Regions from separate parts of the Cellulomonas olei genome, predicted to be linked through region 2. Evidence: predicted binding sites of a transcription regulator. Region 2 holds the regulator's gene; the other holds the start of a gene.
The links. The regulator HspR, encoded in region 2, represses chaperone genes until heat shock. The targets are predictions, from matches to a motif close to AAGTTGAGTCNNNNNGACTCAACTT.
Positions count from the first base shown of each region.

Region 1: clpB (ATP-dependent chaperone ClpB) is a predicted target of HspR. The motif match lies at 2,376-2,400, and genes of this name have one in related genera.

Region 1 covers NZ_JBCLVN010000047.1:13,506-21,788, reverse strand. Annotated here, with positions in the region: gene clpB (ATP-dependent chaperone ClpB) at 1-2,305, opposite strand, end outside; gene AAHH18_RS14050 (glycosyltransferase family 2 protein) at 2,948-4,597, shown strand; gene AAHH18_RS14045 (glycoside hydrolase family 26 protein) at 4,659-6,371, shown strand; gene AAHH18_RS14040 (UDP-glucose dehydrogenase family protein) at 6,425-7,831, shown strand; gene AAHH18_RS14035 (VOC family protein) at 7,979-8,283, shown strand, end outside.
Region 2 covers NZ_JBCLVN010000002.1:46,258-54,540, forward strand. Annotated here, with positions in the region: gene nrdE (class 1b ribonucleoside-diphosphate reductase subunit alpha) at 1-198, opposite strand, end outside; gene nrdI (class Ib ribonucleoside-diphosphate reductase assembly flavoprotein NrdI) at 234-650, opposite strand; gene nrdH (glutaredoxin-like protein NrdH) at 734-979, opposite strand; gene AAHH18_RS01050 (threonine/serine exporter family protein) at 1,537-3,669, opposite strand; gene AAHH18_RS01055 (heat shock protein transcriptional repressor HspR) at 3,749-4,195, opposite strand; gene AAHH18_RS01060 (DnaJ C-terminal domain-containing protein) at 4,264-5,271, opposite strand; gene AAHH18_RS01065 (nucleotide exchange factor GrpE) at 5,375-6,001, opposite strand; gene dnaK (molecular chaperone DnaK) at 5,998-7,863, opposite strand.

The sequences.
Region 1 (8,283 bases), on a different contig from region 2:
CGAACAGGACGATGTCGTCGAGCCGGTTGAGGAACTCCGGCTTGAACGCGGCGCGCACGGCCTCCATCACGCCCGCCCGCCGCTGCTCGGGGTCGAGCAGCGGGTCGACGAGGTGCTGCGAGCCGAGGTTCGACGTCAGCACCAGGATGACGTTCCGGAAGTCGACCGTGCGGCCCTGGCCGTCCGTCAGGCGGCCGTCGTCGAGCACCTGCAGCAGGATGTCGAAGACCTCGGGGTGCGCCTTCTCGACCTCGTCCAGCAGCAGCACCGAGTACGGGCGCCGGCGGACGGCCTCCGTGAGCTGACCGCCCTCCTCGTAGCCGACGTACCCCGGGGGCGCCCCGATGAGGCGCGCGACGGAGTGCCGCTCGGCGTACTCGGACATGTCGATCCGGACCATGGCGCGCTCGTCGTCGAACAGGAAGTCCGCGAGCGCCTTGGCGAGCTCGGTCTTCCCGACGCCCGTCGGGCCGAGGAACAGGAACGACCCGGTGGGCCGGTCGGGGTCGGCGATGCCCGCGCGCGACCGGCGGACGGCGTCGGAGACGGCCGCGACCGCGGCGCGCTGCCCGATGAGGCGCTCGCCGATGACCTCCTCCATGCGCAGGAGCTTGGCGGTCTCGCCCTCCAGCAGGCGGCCGGCGGGGATGCCGGTCCACGCGGCGACGACCTCGGCGATCTCGTCCGGGCCGACCTTGTCCGCGATCATCGGCGCCTCGACGCTGCCGGTCTCCTCGGCGCGCTCCCGCTCCTCGGCGGCGGCGATCTCCTGCTCCACGGCCGGGATCTCGCCGTACTGGAGCCGGGCCGCGCCCGCGAGGTCGCCCTCGCGCAGCAGGCGGTCCGCGGTGGAGCGCAGCTCGTCGAGGCGGGCCTTGAGGTCGCCGACCAGGTTGTGCCCGGCCTTCTCCTTCTCCCAGCGAGCGGTCAGCCCCGCGAGCTCCTCGCGGCGGTCCGCCAGGTCGGCGCGCAGCTTCTCGAGCCGCTCGCGCGAGGCCGGGTCGTCCGCCTCGGACAGCACGACCTCCTCCATCTCCAGCCGGGTCACGGCGCGCTGGAGCTCGTCGATCTCGACCGGGGAGGAGTCGAGCTCCATCCGCAGGCGGGACGCGGCCTCGTCCACCAGGTCGATCGCCTTGTCCGGGAGCTGCCGGCCGGTGATGTAGCGGTCGGACAGCGCGGCGGCGGCCACCAGGGCGGCGTCGGAGATCGTCACCTTGTGGTGCGCCTCGTAGCGCTCCTTGAGGCCGCGCAGGATCGCGACGGTGTCCTCCACGGACGGCTCGCCGACGAAGACCTGCTGGAACCGGCGCTCCAGGGCGGGGTCCTTCTCGATGCGCTCGCGGTACTCGTCCAGCGTCGTGGCGCCGACGAGGCGGAGCTCCCCGCGGGCCAGCATCGGCTTGAGCATGTTGCCCGCGTCCATCGCGCCCTCGCCGCCGGCGCCCGCGCCGACGACGGTGTGCAGCTCGTCGATGAACGTGACGACCTCGCCCTCGGACGAGGTGATCTCCTCCAGCACGGCCTTGAGGCGCTCCTCGAACTCGCCGCGGTACTTGGCGCCGGCGACCATCGCGGCGAGGTCCAGCGACACGAGGCGCTTGCCGCGCAGGGACTCCGGCACGTCGCCCGCGACGATGCGCTGGGCGAGGCCCTCCACCACGGCGGTCTTGCCGACGCCCGGCTCGCCGATGAGGACGGGGTTGTTCTTGGTGCGGCGGGACAGCACCTGGATGACGCGACGGATCTCGGCGTCGCGGCCGATGACCGGGTCGAGCCTCCCGTCGCGGGCGCGCTGCGTGAGGTCGACGCCGTACTGCTCGAGCGCCTTGTAGGTGCCCTCGGGGTTCGGGCTCGTGACGCGCGCGGACCCGCGGACGGACGGCAGCGCGGCGGCCAGCGCGTCGCGGGAGGCGCCCTGCGCGCGCAGGGCGTCGGCCACGCCGGACTGCCCGGCGGCCAGGCCGAGCAGCAGGTGCTCGGTGGAGACGTAGTCGTCCCCGAGCGTGCGCGCCTCCGCCGAGGCGGCCTCGATCGCGGTGGCCGTGGCGCGGGAGGCCGTCGGCTGCGCGACGGACGAGCCGCTCGCGGCGGGCAGGCCGACGAGGATGGCGCGCACGGCGCGGCCGAGCGCCTGGCGGTCGGCACCGACCGCGTCGAGCAGGCCGTTCGCGACGCCGCCCTCCTGGGCGAGCAGCGCGTTCAGCAGGTGGGCCGGCTCGAGCTGCGGGTTCCCCGCGGCGGCCGCCTGCTGGATGGCGTCGCCGATGGCCTCCTGCGACTTGGTGGTGAGCTTCGCGTCCATCGTTCCCCTCCGTGCGTGGCGTCCGGACGTCCCGGTCGGGCCGCCGCGTGCCTCCGGTGCAACCCGGTCGAAGTTGAGCCTATTCCGCTCAACTCTGCGCGTCGAGCGGTCGGGGCGCCGGTGCGGGGCGGTGCGGCACCGCGCGCCCGGGCACCGCCCGGTCGTGACTGCCGTCACGCCGTGTCATGACACTGACAGCCGTCATGACGTGTTGTGACGATGTTCACGTCCCGGCCGCCCGGGGGTCGCGGCCGGGCGGCGCCCGCCCCTCGTGCGTGACCAGCGCCTCCGCGAGCCGTCCGGAACATCCTCGATGTCGGAACTGCCGGACCTCTGATCTGCGCATATCCGGACATACCGGTCGGGCAGCGCGTGATCCACGTCACATCACGGGTCCCAATCGGCCCGGGCGAGTTGCGCTCGGGCGCTGCCGCGCAACAGGCTGAGTGCACTCCCACGAGGGGCACCACCGACTCACAGGAACGACCCCGACGCCACGTCGCCACCCGTCCGAACGGGTGACACCCGTCACGCCCGACCGCCGTCCCCAGTCACAGCGGAGGCCCTCCCCGCCCCGCTGCCCCCGTCCTCCGCCGCGTCACCGTCGCCGCTGGCCCCACCCCTCCAGCGCCGAGGTGAGCGATGTTCATCTTCATCCTGCAGATCCGGCACATGCTCGACGACCAGGCCGAGCTGTACCTCTTCACCGTCTTCTCCGGCCTCGTGTGGGCGCTCTGGCTGCTCAAGGTCGGCCTGTCCCGCCGGTACCGCCCGTGGTTCGCCGAGCACCACGAGACCACCAGCGTCGTCGTCCCCGTCGTCGACGAGCCGCTCGACCTGTTCCGGGACGTGCTGAGCCGGGTCACCGAGCAGCACCCCGACGAGGTCATCGTCGTCATCAACGGCAAGCGCAACCCGGGCCTCGAGCAGGTCTGCGAGGAGTTCGCGCCGCTCGTGCGGTGGGTCCACACCCCGATCCCGGGCAAGCGGAACGCCGTGAAGATCGGCACCGAGATGTCCCGGTACGACGTCACCGTGCTGCTCGACTCGGACACCGTCTGGACCGCCGGCACGCTGTCGGAGCTGGTCAAGCCGTTCGCCGACCCCAACGTCGGCGGCGTCACCACCCGGCAGCGCATCCTCGAGCCGACACGCTCCTGGATCACCCGCTGGGCCGACTGGCTCGAGAACTCGCGCTCGCTCTACTCGATGCCCGCGCAGTCCGTCCTCGGCCAGGTCGGCTGCCTGCCCGGACGCACCATCGCGTTCCGCCGGCACATCCTCATGGAGGTCATGCACGACTTCATGACCCAGCGGTTCATGGGCGTGTTCCTCGAGGTGTCCGACGACCGCACGCTGACCAACCTCACGCTCAAGCAGGGCTACCGGACGGTCTACCAGCACACCAGCCTCGTCTACACCGACGCCCCGCTGCAGGTGAAGAAGCTGTTCAAGCAGCAGCTGCGCTGGGCGCGCGGCAGCCAGTACAACACCCTGCGGATGCTGCCGTGGATGCTCGGCCACGCGCCCGTGCTCGCCGTGTTCTTCCTGGCCGACATCGTGCTGCCGTTCCTGCTCGTCGGGACGATCGCCGGCTGGGTGTACCGCTCGGTCAGCGGCACCGGCGTCAACCTCTACGAGGCGATGCTGGCGACCTACGGCGCGCAGGCCGGCTGGTTCTGGGTCATCGCCCTGATGGTCGTGTCGTCGGTGCTGTCCATGGCGATCCGGCAGATCCGGCACCTGCAGGAGGTCCCGAGCGACTTCTTCCGGCTCCCGGTCTTCATCATCGTCTCGACGTTCTTCCTCATGCCGGTGCGGCTGCTCGGGTTCCTGCGCATGGCGCACGCGTCCGGGTGGGGCACCCGTGCCGGTGCCTACGCCGGCGGCGACCCCGGCACGGCCGAGGACGACGGCGACCACCGCCCGTCCCTCGAGGCGGAGCTCGGCCTGATGTCGCAGCCGGCGCCCGTCGACGTGGTGGACCGGGGCGGGCTGCCCACGCAGCGCGACCACGGCTCCGGCCCGGGCGCGCCGGTGCACGCCGTCGCCGGGCACGGCGGCCTGCTGGCCGAGGCCGACACGACCGCCCCGCTGCCCGCCATCCCCGCGGCACCCGCACGGCACGCCGCGCCCGCGGTGGCACCCGCGGCGGCGCCCGTCGCGGCCGGCCGCCGCGAGGCGCGCACCACCCCGACCGCACCCGCCCGCCGACGGCTCAACCCGCTCGCGGCGATCCCGTACGGCATCGCCGTGATCCTGTTCGCCCTGGAGGCGCTGCTCTATGTCTGACGCACCGACCACCCCCGCCGCGCCCACGGGCGCCGCCTGGTGGGCACCGACCATGGGCCGGATGACCGTCCGCGCCCGCATCGCCACCGCGGCCGTCGTCGCCGGCCTGCTCGCCGTGACGCTCGTGGTGTGGAACACGCCCGCCGTCTCCTCGCTCGTGCGCCCCGACGAGTCCGACGCCGCCGAGCCCACCGCCGCCGAGCTCGCCCTCCAGCGGCGCAACGCCGAGCTCGAGGCGCAGCTCGAGACCAGCCGCTCCCAGTCCGACGCCCTGCGCGACGTGCTGTCCGACGAGCAGGCCGCCCGCAAGAAGGGCGAGCAGGACCGCGCCGCCGCGCAGGCCGAGCGGGACGCCCGGGGCGACTCCGCCGGCAGCGGCTCCGGCTCGGGGGGCTCGTCGCGCTCCGGGTCCTCGGGGTCGTCCGGGTCGGGGTCGTCGGGTCGCTCCGGCGGCACCGCGGCGGCCGGGGGGACCGCCGCCGCGCCGTCCTCCGGGTCCGCGGGCGACCAGCCCGCCAACCCCGCGCCGCCCCGGCCGGAGAACCCCGCCGCCCCGCCGGAGAAGCCCACCAAGCCCTCCGCCCCCAGCCGCGCCGCGCTGCTCGACCCGGACCAGCGCTACTTCGGGATGTACACCGAGCAGGCGCCGTTCAACTGGGCGACGTTCGACGACGCCGCGCAGGACGTCGGGCGCACGCAGGACATGGTCGGGTACTTCGGCGGCTGGGACGAGGACTTCCGCGCGAACGCCGTGACGCGCGCCTGGGAGCGCGGCATGCTGCCGATGCTCACCTGGGAGTCCCGGCCGATCGGGTCGAAGAACGACGTCGTCGAGGAGCCGGAGTACAGCCTGCCGAAGATCATCGCGGGCGACTTCGACGCCTACCTCACGCAGTACGCCCGCGACATCGCGGCCACCGGGCTGCCGCTGGCGATCCGCCTGGACCACGAGATGAACGGCGTCTGGTACCCGTGGTCCGAGCAGACCGGGTCCGGCGCGCCGATCAACGGCAACGGCGTCGGCGACTACGTGCGGATGTGGCAGCACGTGCACGACGTCTTCGAGGCCAACGGCGCGAACGACTACGTGATCTGGGTGTGGGCGCCGAACATCGTCAACAACCTGCCCGCCGCCCACCAGTCCCCCGCGTTCCTCGAGGCCCTGTACCCCGGTGACGCGTACGTCGACTGGGTCGGCGTCTCCGGCTACCAGCGGCCGCCCTACAAGGCGGAGAACGACTCGACGTTCTCCTACACGTTCGACCGGACGCTCGACCAGCTCCGCTCGATCACCGACAAGAAGATCCTGCTCGCCGAGGTCGGCGCCTCCGAGATCGGCGGCACCAAGCCGGCCTGGGTGCGGTCGTTCTTCCAGGGGTTCGACCCCGGGCGCAACGACGACGTGATCGGCTTCGCGTGGTTCAACCTCGCCGTCACCACGTACGTGGACGGCCAGCTCGCGACGAACGACTGGCGCGTGGACTCCCGGGCGAACAGCCTCGAGGCGTTCCGCACCGGGCTCGCCGACCCGGCGCGCCGGTTCGGGGGCGAGCCCACCGGCGCGGCGGCGACCGCCACGGCGTCACCCGACGCCCGGGCCCGGGCCGCGACCGCGGCGCCGTCCGCGACGCCCTCGCCGACCGCCGAGCCGGAGCCCGGCCCGGACCCCACCCCCGAGCCGACGACCGAGCCGACCACCGCGCCGACCACCGAGCCCGAGCCGACGCCCGAGCCCACGCCGAGCACCACCCCCACCCCGTCGGCGACCCCGTGACCCGCCGCACCGCCCGCACCCGCCCGCCGCGCCCCACCGTGAGGAGCACCGCCATGCACGACTCCGCCCTCTCCGCCGCCGCCCTCTCCGCCACCGCCGACACCGAGGCGCTCCCCGAGCCCTCCGCCGGTGACGCCCCGCTGCGCATCAGCGTCTTCGGCACCGGGTACCTCGGCGCCACCCACGCGGTCGCCATGGCCGAGCTCGGGTTCGAGGTGCTGGGCGCCGACACCGACGCCGGCAAGGTCGAGGCGCTGGCCGCCGGCAAGGTGCCGTTCTACGAGCCCGGGCTCGACCCGCTCCTGGAGAAGCACCTCGCGACCGGGCGCCTGCGGTTCACCACCGACCTGGCGGCCGCCGCGGCGTGGGGCGACGTGCACTTCATCTGCGTCGGCACCCCGCAGATGCGCACCAGCCACGCGGCGAACCTGTCCTACGTGGAGTCCGCCGCCACGACGATCGCCCGCAACCTCACGCGCCCGGCCCTGATCGTCGGCAAGTCGACCGTCCCGGTCGGCACCGCCGCCCGGCTGCGCACGCTCGTGGCCGAGGAGGCCCCCGCCGGCATGCCGGCCGAGCTGGTGTGGAACCCGGAGTTCCTGCGCGAGGGCAAGGCCGTGGAGGACACGCTGCACCCGGACCGCATCGTGCTCGGCGGGCCGTCCGCCCGGGCCGAGGCCACGCTGCGGCAGGTCTACGCCGGGCCGATCGCCGAGGGAACGCCCGTCGTCGTCACGGACCTGCCGACCGCGGAGCTCGTGAAGGTCAGCGCGAACGCGTTCCTCGCCACCAAGATCTCGTTCATCAACGCGATCTCCTCGGTGTGCGAGGCGGCCGGGGCCGACGTCACCGTGCTGGCGGACGCGCTCGGCCACGACGTGCGCATCGGCCGCCAGTTCCTCGACGCCGGGCTCGGGTTCGGCGGCGGCTGCCTGCCGAAGGACATCCGCGCCCTCATGCACCGGGCGAACGAGCTCGGGGCGTACCGGGCGTCCGCCCTGCTGCAGCAGGTCGACGAGATCAACATGGGCCAGCGCGAGCGGGTGCTCGACATGACCGTGCAGGCCTGCGGCGGCTCCGTCCTCAACCGCCGGATCGGCGTGCTGGGCGCGGCGTTCAAGCCGCACACCGACGACGTGCGGGACTCCCCCGCCCTCAACGTCGCCGCGGCGCTGCACCTGCGCGGCGCCCAGGTCACGGTGTACGACCCGGAGGCCGGGGACACCGCGCGACGGTCGTTCCCGACGCTGTCCTACGCCACGTCGGTGGACGAGGCCGTCGAGGGCACGGACGTCGTGCTGGTGCTCACCGAGTGGGACCAGTTCGTGCAGGCCGACGCCGAGCACCTCGCCGGGCTCACCGCGACGCCGCGCGTCATCGACGCCCGCGGCAAGCTCGACCCCGCGCGGTGGCGCGGCGCCGGCTGGGAGTTCGCCGGCCTCGGGCGGACCGCCGCCTGACGGGGGTCCGGCGGGGGCGCCCCGGCGGCCGCGGCGCGGGAGGGCGCGCCGGGCTGCCGGGGCGCCCTTCGCGCGTGTGGGTGCCGGCTGCTTCGATGGGCCCGTCGGGGCGACGCGGCGCCGCCCCCGAGCCTCGCGGAGGACGACATGAGCGTGCACGAGCGGCCCTGGGCGGACGGCACCCCCTGCTGGGCGCAGCTGACGGTCCCCGACCTCGAGGCGGGGCGCCAGTTCTACGGCGACCTGCTCGGGTGGACGTTCGACGTCGGCCCGGCCGAGACGGGCTTCTACAGCCAGGGCCTCGTGGGCGGACGGCCCGCGGCGGCGCTGGGCGGCGTCATGCCGGGCGGCGAGGACGAGCCCGTCGCGTGGCTGACCTTCCTCGCGACGGCGGACGCCGCCGCCACCCAGGAGCGGGCCGTGGCGGCGGGCGCCCGGGTGCAGGTGCCGGT
Region 2 (8,283 bases):
CTGGGCCAGGACCTCGGCCTCGTAGTACTTGTTCGTGACCAGGTAGTCCAGCTTCTCCTCGAGGTCGTGGAAGAAGACGGTGTTCTGGTTGACGTGCTGCAGGAAGTACTGCCGCGCCGCCTCCCGGTCCTTGTCGAACTGGATCTCGCCGTTCGGCCCGTACAGGTTCAGCATCGCGTTGAGCGAGTGGTAGTCCATCTCGGGCGTGATGGTGACGACCTGCGTGCCGTCGGTCAGGCCGGCATCCGTGACTGTCGCTGCCAAAATCGTCCCCATCCCTCTCGGACGCGCGTGACGTCCTCGGTCGTTCCCATGAGCTCGAAGGCGTACAGGTACGGGACCTGGCACTTCGCGGCGATGATGTCCCCGGCGATGCAGTAGGCAGCGCCGAAGTTGGTGTTCCCCGCCGCGATGACGCCGCGGATGAGGGAACGGTTCGATGCGTCGTTGAGGAACTTCACGACCTGCCGCGGCACCGCGCCGCCCTCGTTGCCGCCGCCGTACGTCGGGACCACCAGCACGTAGGGGTCGGTGACGCGGAGGAACGGCTCGGAGGGGCGGAGCGGGATGCGCGCGGCGTCGATGCCCAGCTTGTCGACGAATCGGCGTGTGTTCTCCGAGACGCTGGAGAAGTAGACCAGTGAGCTCATCGCTCGTCGATCCCCCTCGCCCCGGTCGGATCGTGGATCGTGCAGGGTCGCGGCCGGGCCGCCCGGGTCAGCGGGCGGCGACGTCAGGCGACGGAGACCGCGGCGCGGTCGGCGATCGCCTTGATCTGGTCGGGGCGGTAGCCCGACCAGTGGTGGCCGTCCGCCACGACGACGGGCGCCTGCAGGTGACCGAGCGACATGACGTAGTCACGCGCGTCGGCGTCCTCGGTGATGTCGACGACCTCGTACTCCAGCCCGGCCTTGTCCAGGGCGCGGTACGTCGCGTTGCACTGGACGCACGACGGCTTGCTGTAGACGGTGATGGTCATCGTGTCTCCCCGGTGTGAAAGGCCTCGCTGGTACGTGCGCCCCCGCGCCCGCCCCGCACTGCTGGTGGTGCTCGTCCTGGGCCGCGTCGGCGGGTCTCCCGGTGGCCGGGGCCCCGCGTCGAGCGGCGAGTCAGAACACTACACCTAGTGGTGCGTCCGGCAAGGGACCACAAGTGCTGGTGTTACACGCGTGTCGTTCTCCACAGGCTGTGCACGGAGTCGTGGTGTCCGGCTTCATCCACAGGCTACGACCGACCACTGACACACAGCCCGCCCGACGGCGACCCGCGGGACCTGCTGCGTCGTCCACAGCGAGCCCCTCGTCGTCCCCAGGTCACCCACACCCGGGTCCACCTGTGGACGACGACGCGCACGCCCGCCGCGGACGTGATCCGGGTCCGGCGTGTCGCGCCCGCCGGCGTGTCGCGGACCGGACGCGCGCGTGCCCCGACCCCCTCCCCCACCCCCTGGCCGCGTTCGGATCCGTTCGCACGGACACGCCCGGCGCGCCCGCACGAACGGATCCGAACACCCCCGGCCGACCGGCGGCGGGGCGGTCAGATCCGCGGAGTGTCGGGGGCGGGCGGCGCGGCGGGGTCGGTGCCCGGCGACGCACCGCGGCGGTCGGCGTCCGCGACACCCCCGCCGCCCGCCCGGTCAGCCGCCACCCCGTCGTCCGCCTGGTCGGCCGCGCGGTCGGCCGCGCGTGCACCGGCACCGGGCGCGGAGGCTCCCGCAGCCGCGACGGGCACCCGCCGCCCCACGACCGCCGTGCCCGGCAGGCCGTCGCCGCCGCGCCGGTGCGGCAGGCCGGGCAGCGCCCGCGAGGCCGACAGCCCCAGCAGCACCCCGAGCGCGATGCCGAGCATCGTGGAGGCCGTCGACACGAGGGTGGACAGGGCCCCGCTGCCGCCGTCGAGCAGGGTCGCGACGCCCACGAGGCCCAGCGCACCGGGGACGAGCATCCAGAACGCCGGCAGGAACGACACGAGCGGCGACGGGCCGGACGGGAACCGCGCGACCGCGAGCGCCACCGGCGTCATGACGAGCGCACCCACGAACGCGGACAGCACCCCGCCGAGCAGCGTCCCGCCGACCACCTGCGCGCCGTAGGCGACCGCGAGCACCAGGACGACCCAGCCGGTGGTCCGCGGCCGGGCGCACCGGAAGACGACGGTCCCGACGCCGAACAGCACGACCCCCGCCCACGGCGCGAGCGGGCCGAGCGGCTGGGACGACGCGGTGAGGTCGAGCTCGGGGATGCCGACGAGGGCGCCGGCCCCGACGATGCCGCCGGCCAGCAGCGCGAGCTGCATGGTGCCCGCCGCGAGCCGCCCGCCGCCGGACAGCATCTGGCCCGCCGCGAGCTCGATCACCCCGGTGGTGAGCAGACCGCCCGGCAGGAACAGCGCGAGCGGCGCGACGACGGACGGCAGCACGCCGAGGCCGGGCACCACGCGGGCGAGCAGCAGCACCGCGAGCGCCACCCCGAACGCCGCGGCGATGGTCAGCGCCACCTGGGGGCCGCTGGACAGCGGCGGCACGGCGAGCTGCACCGCGCCGACGGCCACGCCCAGCCCGCCGGCGACGAGCAGGTCCACCCAGGACCCGCCGAGCAGCGCGGCGAGGCCGACGGACAGCAGCAGGTAGCCCGCGAGCCGGGCCACGGGCCCGAACGGCCGCGGCGCGGCGCGCAGGTCCGCGATCCGGCCGATCAGCGACCCGGGCGTCGGGCGGGGGCCGGCGTCCGCGGGCGCGGCGGCGTCGCGCAGCACGTCCGCCAGGTCGTCCACCTGGTACAGGTCGAGCGGGCGCCGCCCCGTCGACACCACGGCGGTGGCGACGGCGGACCCCTGCGGCACCGACACGAGCAGCGCCGTGGGCAGCACGACGACCTCGGCGCCGTGGACGTCGTGCGCGACGGCGATGTCGTCGAGGGCCTCCGCGACGGAGGAGACGGTGTGGCCGGCGTCGATCATCGCCTCGCCGGCGGTGACCATGAGGCGCAGCACCTCCTCCGGCCCCGGGGGGTCGGAGGCCGCGCTCCCGCCTCCCGCCGCGTCCGGGTCCGCCGCGGGCCCGTGCGGTGCCGCGGCGGCAGCGGCGGCCGCAGCCGCCCGGCGGCGCGCGGAGACCACGACGACCGCGACGGCACCCGCGAGGACGACCGCCAGCGCGCCCAGCAGCTGCCCCCACGGCGTCGTCGCGGTCGTGGCCGCGGGCGGTGTGGCGGGGCGCCGGCCGGGCGCGGGCCGGTCGTCGTCCGTCCCGGACCCGCCGGGTGCCACGGACGTCGGCGTCGGAGCGGGCGACGGCGTCCCCGGCGCGACGGGGGTCGGCTCCGGCACGGGGGTCGGCGTGGTCGTCGGGCGCGGCTCCGGCTGCGGCGCGCGCGACGGGGTGGGGTCGGGTGTCGGCACGGGCGCGGTGGTCGGCACCGGTGTCGGTGTCGGCGTCGGCGTGGGGACGGGCTGCTCGGGCGCCGCGGCGTCAGCGCCGGACCCCCCGCCGTCCGCCGCCGGACCGCCGCCGTCCACGGTCGTCGCCGCGGCCGGCCGGGCGGCGACCACCGCGGCGTCGCGGGCGGCGACGGGCCCGCCGGGGCTCCCGGCCGCCGGCCCGGACCCGAGCAGCGTCAGGACCGCCGCCAGCAGCAGCGCGGCGCCCGCCGCCGGGGTCCTGCCTCGCATCGTGCCCGCCTCGTCCGTCCGGCCCGTCGCCTGCCACGGTAGGCGACCTCGCCCGGCGCGCGCCGGGCGACGTCGCGCGTCAGCGCCCGGAGGGCCGCCAGAGCACGATCGCCCCGCGCGCCCCGGCGGCTCGGGGGTCCTCCGCGGCGGGCTCGGCGGACCGGCGCTGGCTGCGCCCGAGCGGCCCCATCGCCACGACGTCGCCCGAGGGGTGGGCGGTGAACACGCGCCGACCGGGCTCGGCGAACGCCCGCAGGTACTCGACCTGCCGGCGCAGCCGCTCGACCTGGGACTCGAGCTCCAGGATGCGCTTGATGCCGGCGAGGTTGACGCCCTCCTCCTGGGAGAGCCGCTGCACCTCGCGCAGCGTGGCGATGTCCCGCAGGGAGTACCGCCGCCCGCGGCCGCGCGTGCGGCCGGGCTGCACGAGGCCGAGCCGGTCGTACTGCCGGAGCGTCTGCGGGTGCATGCCGGCGAGCTCGGCGGCGACCGAGATCACGTAGACCTGCGCGTCCTCCGAGACCATCCCCACCACCTCCTGCCGTCGTGCGCCGGGCGACCGGGACCGTCAGGCCCCGGTCGCCCGGCGGTGCCTCACTCCTGGGCGCGCGCCAGCAGCTCGGCGCGCGGGTCCTCGCCGGACGTCGCGATGCCGAACGCCTGCACGGCCTCCTTCGCCGCGGCGCTGAGCCGCTGCGGGACGACCACCTGCACGGTGACCAGCAGGTCCCCCGTGCCGGACGACGTCGTGACGCCGCGGCCCTTGACCCGCAGCGTCCGCCCGGACGGCGTGCCGGCCGGGATCTTCAGCCGCACGGTGCCGCCGTCGAGCGTCGGCACGGGCACCTCGGCGCCGAGCGCGGCCTCGTCGAACGCGACCGGCAGCGTCACCCGCAGGTTGTTGCCGTCGAGCGCGAACACCGGGTGCGGCGTGACCCGCACGGTGACCTCGAGGTCGCCGGGGGGCGCCCCGTGCTCGCCCGGCCGGCCCTTGCCGCGCAGCCGGATCTTCTGGCCGTCGCGGACGCCGGCGGGGATGCGCGCCTTGACGGTGCGTCCCTCGACGCCGAGCGCCACGGTCGAGCCCTCGACGGCCTGCCGGAACGGCAGCGTGGTGACCGCCGACAGGTCCGCGCCGCGGCGCGCCGTGCGGGCCTGGCCGAACCCGCCGCCGCCGAACAGCCCGCCGAGCAGGTCCTCGAACCCGCCGGCACCGCCCGCGCCGCCGCCCGCCGCACCGCCGCCGCCCTGCGGGAACCGCACGCGCGACCCGCCGCCGCCGGTGAACACGCCGCCGAACAGGTCCTCGAACCCGCCCGCCTGCGCGCCACCCGGGCCACCGGCACCCGCGCGGAACCGCGCACCGCCCGCCATGGCCCGCAGCTGGTCGTACTGCTGCCGCTGCTCGGGGTCGGACAGCACGGCGTACGCCTCGCCGACCTCCTTGAACTTGGCCTCCGCGACCGCGTCCCCGGGGTTGTGGTCCGGGTGCATGGTGCGGGCGAGCTTGCGGTACGCCTTCTTGATCGCGGCCGCGTCGGCGTCCTTGGGGACGCCCAGCACGGCGTAGAAGTCCTTCTCCAGCCAGTCCTGCCCGCTCACGACGCCTCCCTCCGCTCTGCTCCACCGGTCCGGGCCCGCGTCAGGGCCCGGGCCGGGCGGGACCCGGCCGCGCGGTCACGCGGCCGGGCCCTCATCCTGCTCGTCACGCCTCCGGGTCGACGACCGCCACCCGGGCGGCGCGGATGATGCGCTCGCCCATGCGGTAGCCCGGCTGCAGCACCTGCTGCACGGTCGGCTCGGAGACGTCGGCCGAGTGCCCGTGCATGAGCGCCTCGTGCACCGTCGGGTCGAACGGCTCGCCGGCCGCGCCGTAGCGCTCGATCCCGAACCGCCCGAGGGTGCCCTCGAGCTTCTCCGCGATCGACGCGAACGGGCCGACCAGGTCGCCGTGCTGGCGCGCCAGCTCGATGTCGTCGAGCACGCTGATGAGCGCCTCGGCGACGGCGGCCACGCCCTGGTCCCGGGCCGTGAGGGCCTCGGACTTCGACCGCTTCACGTACGCCGAGTACTGCTGCTCGAGGTTGTAGTAGTCGGCGTTCCGGCGCTGGAGCTCGTCCAGCCGCTCGGCCGCCAGCTTCTGCGCCTCGACCAGCCCCTCCAGCACCACGGCCTCCTCGGCGGCGGTCGCGGCCTCCTCGGCCTCGGCCAGGACCGCCTCCTCGGGCGTCGGCTCGCGCAGCTCGCCCGTCTCCGGGTCGATGCGGCGCTTGTCGGTCACGCGCGGGGCGTCCTCCGGGTCACGCCCCTGCGGGGTCGGCTCGTCGGTCACTTCTTGTCACCCTCGTCGTCGACGATCTCGGCGTCCACCACGTCGTCGTCCTGCGCCGACGCGCCGGAGTCGGCCGCGCCGTCCGCCGGGGCGTCGCCCGCGGGGGCCTGCTGGTTCGCCGAGTACAGCGCCTCGCCGATCTTCTGGCTGGCGGTCACCAGGGCGGCCTGCTTCGCCTGGACCTCCGCGACGTCCTCGCCCTCGAGCGCCTTCTTCAGGTCGTCGACGGCCGACTTCACCTCGGTCTTCACGTCGTCGGACAGCTTGTCGTCGTTGTCGGCGAGCAGCTTCTCCGTGGAGTAGACGAGCTGCTCCGCGGAGTTGCGGGTCTCGGCCTCCTCACGACGCTTCTTGTCCTCGGCGGCGTGCGCCTCGGCCTCCTTGACCATGCGGTCGATCTCGTCCTTCGGCAGGCCGGAGCCGCCGGAGATCGTCATCGACTGCTCCTTGCCGGTGCCGCGGTCCTTGGCGGACACGTGCACGATGCCGTTCGCGTCGATGTCGAAGGTGACCTCGATCTGCGGGACGCCGCGCGGGGCCGGCGCGATGCCGGTCAGCTCGAACGTGCCGAGCGGCTTGTTGTCCCGCGCGAACTCACGCTCGCCCTGGAACACCTGGATCAGCACGGACGGCTGGTTGTCCTCGGCGGTCGAGAAGATCTCGCTGCGCTTGGTCGGGATGGCCGTGTTGCGCTCGATGAGCTTGGTCATCACGCCGCCCTTGGTCTCGATGCCGAGGGACAGCGGGGTCACGTCGATCAGCAGGACGTCCTTGCGGTCGCCCTTGATGACGCCGGCCTGCAGCGCGGCGCCGACGGCCACGACCTCGTCCGGGTTGACGCCCTTGTTGGGCTCCTTGCCGCCGGTCAGCTCGCGCACGACGTCGGCCACGGCCGGCATGCGGGTGGAGCCGCCGACGAGCACCACGTGGTCGATGTCCGAGACCTTGATGCCCGCGTCGCGGATGACCGCGTGGAACGGCGCCTTGGTCCGCTCGAGCAGGTCGGCCGTCATCTGCTGGAACTGCGCCCGGGTGAGCTTCTCGTCCAGGTGGATGGGGCCGTTCTCGCTCATCGAGAGGTACTGCAGGCTGATGTTGGTGCTGGTCGCGGACGACAGCTCCTTCTTGGCCTGCTCGGCCGCCTCGCGCAGGCGCTGGACGGCGATCTTGTCCTTCGCCAGGTCGACGCCGGTCGAGTTCTTCACCTGGCCGACCAGCCAGTCGACGATCCGGCTGTCCCAGTCGTCGCCGCCGAGGCGGTTGTCGCCGGAGGTCGCCCGGACCTCGATGGTCGAGAAGTCGTCGTCCTTGCCCACCTCGAGCAGGGAGACGTCGAACGTGCCGCCGCCGAGGTCGAAGACGAGGATCAGCTCGTCCTCCTTGCCCTTCTCCAGGCCGTAGGCCAGGGCCGCCGCGGTCGGCTCGTTGACGATGCGCAGGACGTTGAGGCCGGCGATCTGGCCCGCGTCCTTCGTCGCCTGGCGCTCGGCGTCGTTGAAGTACGCCGGGACGGTGATGACCGCGTCGGTGACGGGCTCGCCCAGGTACTCCTCGGCGTCGCGCTTGAGCTTGCCGAGCACGCGGGCGGAGATCTCCTGCGCGGTGTACTTCTTGTCGTCGATCTCGGTCGTCCAGTCCGTGCCCATGTGGCGCTTGACGGACGCGATGGTGCGGTCGACGTTCGTGACGGCCTGCCGCTTGGCGACCTCACCGACGAGGACCTCGCCGGTCTTGGAGAACGCGACGACCGACGGGGTCGTGCGGGCGCCCTCCGCGTTGGCGATGACCGTGGGCTCCCCGCCCTCGAGGACGGCGACCACGGAGTTGGTGGTGCCCAGGTCGATGCCGACTGCTCGTGCCATGTCTGTCGCTCCTTCGTCGTGCTGCGTGGGTCCGGCGCCGCGCACCCCGGAGCGGGGCCGGTCGCCTTGAGCCTGCTGCACTCAAGTCTGCGCCGCCCCGGGCGCTGTGGCAACTCGGCGGGCGCGAACTTGAGTCCACATGGCTCAACTCTGCGGCGTGGCGGGGCATTCCCCGAGCGAAGCAGGCGAGCGCCGGCCGCGCGGGGGCCTCGCGGGATCGAGAGTCCAGGACACGCCGAGCCGGCGGCTGAACCCCCGGGCGTGTCCTGGTGTCTCGGTGTGGGCGCCGCGGGGACGGAGGGCTGAGGGGAAGGTCGCGGCCCGGCTCGCACGCGGTCCCCAGTCGCGATCAGGGCCTGTCAGCGCATCTCAGGGACCTTCTGATACAGGCTGAGAGCTGGTGAGACGTGGACCTCGCAC